DNA from 2 places in the Pseudarthrobacter kochi genome. Region 2 is predicted to be linked to the other one. Evidence: predicted binding sites of a transcription regulator. Region 2 holds the regulator's gene; the other holds the start of a gene.
The links. Region 2 encodes Rex, which represses fermentation and respiration genes when NADH is low (regulators of the CRP and FNR family bind a similar motif). Its sites were predicted from a motif close to CTTGTGAANNNNTTCACAAG; they were not measured.
Positions count from the first base shown of each region.

Region 1: the regulator Rex is predicted to act here: its motif matches at 2,259-2,278, upstream of ACZY0Y_RS17925 (glyceraldehyde-3-phosphate dehydrogenase).

Region 1 covers NZ_JBVAYV010000055.1:442-4,852, forward strand. Annotated here, with positions in the region: partial or broken gene ACZY0Y_RS17915 (hypothetical protein) at 1-128, opposite strand, end outside; gene ACZY0Y_RS17920 (hypothetical protein) at 258-467, opposite strand; gene ACZY0Y_RS17925 (glyceraldehyde-3-phosphate dehydrogenase) at 548-2,044, opposite strand; gene ACZY0Y_RS17930 (GMC family oxidoreductase) at 2,316-3,929, opposite strand; gene ACZY0Y_RS17935 (hypothetical protein) at 4,146-4,292, shown strand.
Region 2 covers NZ_JBVAYV010000014.1:6,531-10,941, forward strand. Annotated here, with positions in the region: gene ACZY0Y_RS09090 (hypothetical protein) at 1-621, shown strand, start outside; gene ACZY0Y_RS09095 (hypothetical protein) at 834-1,652, shown strand; gene ACZY0Y_RS09100 (redox-sensing transcriptional repressor Rex) at 1,736-2,431, opposite strand; gene ACZY0Y_RS09105 (glutaredoxin family protein) at 2,522-2,782, opposite strand; gene ACZY0Y_RS09110 (HAD family hydrolase) at 2,891-3,709, shown strand; gene ACZY0Y_RS09115 (30S ribosomal protein bS22) at 3,988-4,086, opposite strand; gene ACZY0Y_RS09120 (helix-turn-helix domain-containing protein) at 4,286-4,411, opposite strand, start outside.

The sequences.
Region 1 (4,411 bases), on a different contig from region 2:
CCAAACTGCCCGGCGGTGAAGAACCACCCGAGCACCGCGACAACGGTGAGTGCCGCGGCAGCCAGCAGGGCCCACGCCTGGCGGGACCGCCGTCGTGCCTGCCGGAACTCCGGCCACGTGAGCGTCAATCCGGCACCCGGGCAGCGTGCTTGAATCCGGAGAGTTCCGGGGCGGGACTAGTTCTTTCCACCCCCGAAGCCTAGGCCGGGCCTCAGACGCTGCGGGGGTTGTCCACAGTGTGGAGGACAGGTAGCCCGCTAGTTCTCCTTCGTCACGCGCACAAGGTCTTCGTTGGCAAGGGCCAGGAGCGATTCGAGTTGCCGGACCCGCGCCTCGTCGACCTCACCGGCCGCATGCTTGGCGCGGGCGTCGTCGAGGAGCCGTTTGGCTTCCTTGGCGTTCCGCCGCGCTACGTCCAGGGCGTGTTCCAGGGTGGTTTCGTGCTCTACTGCCGGGTTCTGTTCCATTGCACCATTGTGGTGCCCTTTCCCGGCCGATTCCAGAGGATCGGCCGGGAAAGGCGGAACAGAGTTCGCAGGATGTGCCGTCAGGCCTGGACCTCGACGGGCAGGCCGGCTGCCTCCAGCGTTGCTGCCGCGTCCTTGGCGGGGAACGACGGCGGGTTCACGCCGGCCATTTCCTCCATGACACGGACCACCTGGCAGCTGTAGCCGAACTCGTTGTCGTACCAGACGTAGAGGATGACGTTCTTGTCGTTGGAGATGGTGGCCAGGCCGTCGACGATGCCTGCCCGGCGGGAGCCGACGAAGTCTGTGGAGACAACCTCGGGTGAATCGATGTAGTCGACCTGCTTCCGCAGCTCCGAGTGCAGCGACATCTCCCGCAGGTAGTCGTTGACCTCATCCTTGGAGGTGCCGTTTTCCAGGCTCAGGTTCAGGATGGCCAGGGACACGTCCGGGGTGGGGACCCGGATCGAGCTTCCCGACAGTTTGCCGAGGAGCTCCGGCAGGGCCTTGGCTACTGCCGTGGCGGCACCGGTCTCGGTGATGACCATGTTCAGCGCGGCGGAGCGTCCGCGGCGGTCGCCCTTGTGGAAGTTGTCGATCAGGTTCTGGTCGTTGGTAAAGGAGTGGACGGTCTCCACGTGGCCATGCACCACGCCGTAACGGTCGTTGATCGCCTTCAGGACGGGGGTGATGGCATTGGTGGTGCAGGAAGCCGCGGAGACGATCTTGTCCGCATCGGTGATCGTTGCGTGATTGATGCCGTGCACGATGTTCTTAAGATCACCCTTGCCCGGAGCCGTGAGCAGAACCCGGGAAACGCCCTTGCTCTTGAGGTGCTGGGAGAGGCCTTCGGCGTCGCGCCAGCGTCCCGTATTGTCGACGACGAGTGCGTCGTGGATGCCGTAGGCGGTGTAGTCGACCGTGGCGGGGTTGTCCGAGTAGATGACCTGGATCTGGACACCGTTGGCGGTGATGGTGTCGTTCTCGAGGTCCACCTTGATGGTGCCTTCGAAGGAGCCGTGGACCGAGTCGCGGCGAAGCAGGCTGGCGCGCTTGGCCAGGTCGTTATCCGAGCCGCGGCGGACCACGATCGCCCGCAGCCGCAGGCCGTGCCCGCCGCCGGCCTTTTCGACCAGGAGTCGGGCCAGGAGCCGCCCGATGCGGCCGAAGCCGTAGAGGACGACGTCGGTGCTGGTGCGGTCGTCGCCGCCACGCTTGCCAACAACCTCGGCGAGTTCCCCGCGGAGGAACTCGTCCAGGGTGGCACCGTTGCCCTCGACGCGGTACTTCTCGGTGAGGCGGGCAATGTCGATGGCCGCGGCGCCGAGGTCCAGCTTGGTCAGGGCGTCCAGCAGCGGGGCTGTCTCTTCGAGGCGCAGTTCTTCCTTGCTCATCCGGCGGGCGAAGCGGTGCGCCTTCAGGATGTTCATGGTGGACTTGTTGATCAGGCTGCGGCCGTGAATGGACGTGACCACGTTGTTCTCGCGGTACAGCCGGCCGATTACCGGGATCATGGCCTCGGCGAGCGCCTCCCGGCCCATCCACGTATCAAGACAAGAATCTGACGTCTGGCTCACAGAAATACCTTCCTAGAATCCACCACATACGGCGTCGTATGCGGAAGTCGGCTGCCGGAGGGTGTCCGGAACCTCGGCTCCGGGGATTCGGTCCACCCCGGGTGCCTGTGTCGAGCAAAGAAAAGCCGCCGGCTGCGAACGCAGACCCGGCGGCAGAACTTCTACGTTCACCGTCCATTCTACTGGCGGTCCGGCACGGTCCGGTGCCCGGTGACGCGTGAAATGACTCACACGGCCCTGGGGGCCGGCTGGGACCACGGGCACTTCCGGTCTACCACCTGGCGTCCTGGAGAATCATGTCGACGGCCTTTTCCGCGATCATGATGGTCGGCGCCTGAGTGTTGGCACTCACGAGCCGCGGCATGATCGAGGAGTCAACCACGCGCAATCCCTCGAGCCCGTGGACCTTGAGCCGCGGCGAGACCACAGATTCATCGGTGGTTCCCATGGCACAGGTTCCGACGGGGTGGTACGAGGTCCGGCCGAAGGAGCGGACGAATTTCACGTACTCGTCGCGGGTTTCCACCCGGGAGCCGTCGCCAATGTGCTCCGCCTTGGTGAGTGCCGCCATCGACGACTGCTCCATGATCTGACGGCTCTGCTGCACCCCGGCGATGGCCATTTCAAGGTCGTAGTCGTCGGCGAGGTAGTTCGGATCAATAAGGGGTGCTTTGCCCGGGTCCGAGGACACGGGACGAACTGTTCCCCGGCTCCGGGGCCGCAGGAAGTACGAGTTCAGCGTGGCACCGAAGCCGGGTTTCAAAGCGGCGGCGCCGGTCCCCATCCGCGCGGCGGGGAGGAAGTGGAACTGTAGGTCGGGGGTCTTCTCGTCCTTGTTGGCGTAACTGAAGCCACCGGCCTCGACAAGGGTTGAAGCGAACGGTCCCGAACGGAAGGCGAGGTACTCGACGCCGGCCAGGACGGTGGCCGGGCGGACCTGGTTGAGCCGGTCCAGGCTGTGGTAGTCCGTGAGTTCGTAGACGATGTCGACGTCGCAGTGGTCCTGCAGGTTCTTTCCCACGCCGGGCAGGGCATGGATGGTATCGATGCCGGCCGCGACGAGATCTTCGGGGTCGCCGATGCCCGAAAGCTGCAGCAGCTTGGGCGAGCCGAAGGCACCGGCGGAGACAATCACCTCACGGTTTGCCGTGTACGTGCGCGCGTTGCCGCCTTGGATCGCCTGGACTCCAACGGCCCGGCCATTCTTGACGATCACCCTGGAGACGGTCACGTTGGCGCGGACGGTGAGATTGCTCCGCTTGCGGGCCGGCTTGAGGTAGGCGACCGCCGCGCTGCACCGTCGGCCGTTCTTCGTGGTGGTCTGGTAGAAGCCGACGCCGTACTGCTGGGCCCCGTTGAAATCGCTGTTGTAGGGCAGCCCGAACTCCTGGCCCGCCTTGACGAAGGCCGCCGAGAGCTTATGCGGACGCAGGAGGTCGGAGACTCCGAGCGGGCCCAGGGTTCCATGGTGCGGTGCCGAGAGCCGGCTGTTGGACTCCGAGCGGATGAAGTACTTGCTCACCTCGTCACCGGACCAGCCTTCGCAGCCATAGTCCGTGACCCAGTTGTCGTAGTCCTCGGCCACGCCGCGCGTAAAGACCTGGGAGTTGATGGACCCGCCGCCGCCCAGCACGCGGCCTTGAGCGAGCGGGATGAGGCGGCCGTTGCTGTGCTTCTGCGGGACGCTCGCGTAGTCCCATTGGTAGGGGCCGCCCTTGAGCTTCGGGAAACCAGCCGGGACGTGGATGAACGGATGGCGGTCCGATCTGCCGGCCTCCAGCAGGAGAACGGTGACTGAGGGGTCTTCACTCAGCCTGCCCGCCAGGACGCTGCCGCCGGTGCCGCCGCCTGCAATCACGTAGTCGTATGCTCCGTCGTCCGGCACTATTGCTCCTATGCTCTTCGCTGACCGCACCGTTACTTGAACGTTCACTGCAGTCTCTGGTCCTGCCGCGATGATGTCAAGCATTCGCTTCAGCCTGCAGCGCCGCAGGGAAGAGGTAAATCGCGAAATTTCGTCCCGCTAACGGGCGAAGGCTGGCCGGACCTGCAGGCGCCGTATATTCCGTGTCTGTGGGCCGTTGGCCGTTAGGATGTTCGTATGGGACTCATAATCACACTACTCATCATCTGGCTCGTTCTTTCGATTCTTGGCTTTGCCGTTAAGGGCCTGCTGTGGCTGGCCGTCATTGGGCTGGTCCTCTTTGTGGCAACAGGGGTGTGGGGCTGGGTGAAGCGGAAGGCTTAGGCCTGATCCGAAACCTGGTCTTTCCCGGCGGCGGCTGGCACCACACGGTGCCGGCCGCCGCTTTCGTTTGCGGTCGAGGAGGACGGCGCCAGGTCAGACACCCGGGGTAGGCACGGGGA
Region 2 (4,411 bases):
GTTCCACCGGCAGGTTCCGAGCCGCCGCCAGTCACGCCCCCGCCGGGCTATCAGGCACCCCCGCCGGGCTATCAGGCACCGCCGCCGGGCTATCAAGCACCGCCGCCGGGCTATCAGACACCGCAGCCCGGCGGATTCCGCTTTGAGCTGCCCACGGACCGGCCGCAGAACTTCAACGACGTGATGCCCCGCGGCGGATTCGCCGGCATGTTCACGGTCACCTGGCTGCCGACCGAGCTGAAAGTGTCCTACTGGATCTGGCTCATCGGCGGGCTGCTGGGTTTGCTCGGCGGAGTGATCGGCCTCTTTGGGTCGTTCGTGCTCCTGGCCGTCGTTCCGGGCCTGGGGTTCGTGGTGCTCCTGCTGGTGCTGGTGGCACTGGCCCTTGCGGCGGCTCAGGTCATCCTGGCCATGAAGATGAAGGAGGGCCGCGAGTGGGCCCGCTTCGCCCTCACAATTGTTGCCGGCATTTCCTTGCTGCTTGCCGTCCTCAACACCAGCGCGGCGGAAGGCCGGGGCGGAGGCAGCTGGCCGAGCTTCATCGTCAGCCTGGCGGCCGCCGCACTGATGTGGATGCCCAACTCCCAGGCGTGGTTCGCCTCGCTCCGGGGCCGCATCTGATCCGCGCCCGCCCCGCGCCGGATCTAAGTTCGACCTGGGCCTGACCTGCCCTTGTGCAGCATCAGGCACCCGCCCCTTGTTCGCCGAGAATACTCCTGCGGAATGATCCGCGCGGGCGCCGGCCCGCGGTACGGTGGGAGTAAACCATGCTGGGGGCAGGGCAGGAATCTGTTTCCGGTATCCGAACCTGACCGCCACGCAAAGGAACGCCCATGAGCATCCCGCCAGTCCCGCCGTCGAACCCGGACTCCCCCGAGCCGGGCGCGCAGCCCGCACCCCGTTACGGCCAGAACGCACCCCAGTACGGCGAGCAGCCGCCCGCCGCCCCGCAGTACGGCCAGAACGCCCCGCAGTACGGGCAGAACGCCCCCCAGTACGGGCAGAACGCCCCCCAGTACGGGCAGAACGCCCCCCAGTACGGGCAGAACGCCCCCCAGTACGGGCAGAACGCCCCCCAGTATGGGCAGCAGGCCCCCCAGCCTCCGCAGTACGGCCAGAACCCGCCGCAGTACAACCAGCCCGCCTACGGCCAATCCCCCTATGCCCAGTACCCCTCGGGGCAGCCGCAGGCCGCGCCCGGCATGCCCAAACTCGTGAACACGGCCTTTTGGCTCATCGTTGCGTCCGGCGCGGTATGGGTCATCTCGCTGCTGCTGGCGATCGGAACGCTGGATTCCCCCGCCATGCGGGACATGTTCGAACAGCAGATGGCCGCGAGCGGTGCTGAAATACGGTTCGAGGACCTCCGGGGTGCCCTCGTCGGGAGCATCGTCGTGTTCGCTGTGATCAGCGCCGGACTCTACGCCCTCGTTGCCTTGAACGTGCGCAAAGGCAAGAACTGGGCACGGATCCTGGGCACGGTCTTCGCCGCCCTGTCCATTTTCAGCCTCTACCCGCTGAGCCTCGGCACGCTGGCAGTTCTCCTCGGCATCGCCGGCATCGTGATGCTGTACCTGCCGGCAACGTCGCCGTACTTCAGCAAGCAGCAGCCGTTCGCCAACCCGTACGGGCAGCCGGGCGGACCGTACTAACGGTCGACACCAAGTAGCCAGGCACCGGCAAGTAGCCAGGCACCGGCGCAGAGGGCGCGGGAGCCGGACGGGCTGACTGAAAGCTAGTCAGCATCCTCCGGGTCCTGCGCCCTTTGTGCGTGATAGGCGAGGATCTGGAGTTCGGTGGCCATATCCACCTTGCGCAGGTTGACCCCGGGCGGCACCTGCAGCATCACCGGGGCAAAACTGAGGATGCTCCGCACGCCGGCGGCAATCACCCGGTCGCAGACGTCCTGCGCCACGGCGGCCGGCAGGGCGAGCACCACCATGTTGGCGCCCGTCCGTTGCAGCACCGGTTCCAGGTCGGCAGCATCGCTGACACGCAGCCAGCCCACCTCGCTCCCGACCACCATCTGGTCGGCATCGAAAATTGCGACAATGTCGAAGCCCCGGGATTCGAAGCCGCCGTACCGGGCCAGCGCCTTGCCCAGGTTGCCGGCACCGACGATGGCGACCTTCCAGTCATGCGTCAGGCCCAACGCCGCGGCGATGTGCCGGTTGAGGTACTGCACTTCGTAGCCGACGCCACGGGTCCCGTAGGAGCCGACATAGGAAAGGTCTTTGCGGAGAGTCGAGGAGCTGACGCCCGAGGCCTCTGCCAGGGATTCGGACGAAACCCGGTCAACACCCTCGGCGAGCAGGGTGGTCAGGGCGCGCAGATAGATGGTCAGCCGGGACACGGCCGCGGGCGGAATCTGCTTGGCGGCAGTCCCGGATCCCCCCGGCATCGCGTCGGGGGATGAGTCCAGCGAAGTCACTATCTGCTCCATTGAGTCGCGTTGTGACTTCCACTCTAGGGCCCCCGGAGTTCGCCGGACAAAGCAGCCGGCTCCAACTGCCCCGGCCGGTCAGGCCTGCCGGCCCAGCGCCCGCCGTAACGTTCGCTCCAGCCGGGCTTCGTCGATCTTCCAGAAGTCCCGCTGGACACCATCCACCAGCACCACGGGAATCTCCTCGGCGAAGCGTTCCCGCAGTTCGACGTCGTTGTCCACCGGTTCCTCCCGCCAGCCGATCCCGAGGTTCTTTGTGACGCGGTCGACGGCGTCGCGCGCCGCCGAGCAGAGGTGGCAGTCAGCTTTGGTGATGAGGACGACGTCGGGGCGTGGCATGGTTCCACGGTAGCCCGGCGGCCCGTCCGGCGTCGACGCGCCGCAGCATCCGGGCGCCGCCGCGGCCCGGGGGACGGGACTGGCTCCGGCGTTGACTAGACTCGTGGCATGTCCGAAGAGAAGTACGCCGCTGTGGTCACAGATCCTGTTGCAGCACCACAGCACGGCGAAGCCGCGTTCTTCGACGTCGACAACACCCTCATGCGCGGGGCCAGCCTGTTCCATGTGGCCCGCAAGATGCACCAGCGCGGGGCCTTCACGATTCCGCAGGCGGCGGGGTTCGCCTGGAAGCAGCTGATGTTCGTGCTCCGCGGGGAAAACATGGACGACGTCCATGCTGTCCGCGACACCGCCCTGGCGCTCGCATCCGGCATCACCGTTGAGGACATCGAAGCCCTCGGCGAAGAAGTCTATGACGAAATGATTGAATCCCGGATCTGGCCGGGGGCCAAGGCGCTGGCCGAGCAGCACCTCCGGGTGGGCCGTAAGGTCTGGCTCGTGACCGCCACGCCGATCGAGGTGGCCTCGGTGATCTCCACGAGGCTGGGCCTCACCGGTGCCCTCGGCACGGTGGGCGAAATAATGGACGGCTCCTACACCGGACGGCTGGTCGGCGAGATCCTGCACGGCCCCGCCAAGGCCGTGGCAGTCACCGCCGTGGCCGAGGCCGAGGGACTGGACCTGGCGCGGTGCTGGGCGTACAGCGATTCGCACAACGACATCCCGCTGCTGAGCATGGTGGGACATCCCGTGGCCATCAACCCGGACTCCCGGCTCCGCCGCCATGCCCGTGATCACAACTGGCCGGTCTACGATTTCCGTTCCGGACGCCGCGCGGCAACCCTGGGCCTCAAGGCCGCCACCGTCGGAGGGGCGATCTACGGCCTCTGGCGGGGCTTCTCCCGCTTCCGCGGCCCCACGGTCTGACCCGCACGCCAGCTCGCCCGCCTCTTTCCGCTACGCTTTCGGCCGGGCGCTACGCTTCCTGCCAAGCGCTACGCGGATCCGCGTAGCGCCGGCCCAAACGCGAGTCGACGGTCCGAAAGCGCGTCCCTGGTCCGAAAGTGCGTCGCCCGTCCGAACGAGCGTCGTCAGCCGGACCGCGCGTCGCCCGTCGCCCGCACGCGCGTCCGCACCCGCGGCGAAGCCAAAGAAAATGCCCGCTGCCTGGAAGGCAACGGGCATTCACATGATGTGAAGTATCTCTACTTCTTATTGCGACGCTGGTGGCGCGTCTTGCGAAGCAGCTTGCGGTGCTTCTTCTTGGCCATACGCTTGCGACGCTTCTTAATAACTGAACCCACGAAAGTTCCTTACCGGCTAGATGCAGTACCTGCCTGTTGGAAAGGGTCCGCGGGCTAAGCAGCAGACTGTACAACTGACAGGTTCTTACAATGACGTAAAACGTTCCTTAACAGGGTACCGCCTAACGGGGGCACACCACGACCGCAGGCCGCGCTGGGCGCCTGCAGATTGTTATTCCGGCGTACAAGACGCGAAGAATCAGGCTGTTTCCGTGTGCCCGTCGACTACAGCACCCTTGAGGTACTGCTCGACGGCGGTTTCCGGCACCCGGTAGGAGCGCCCGAAACGGACAGCCGGCATCTCGCCGGAATGAACAAGACGGTA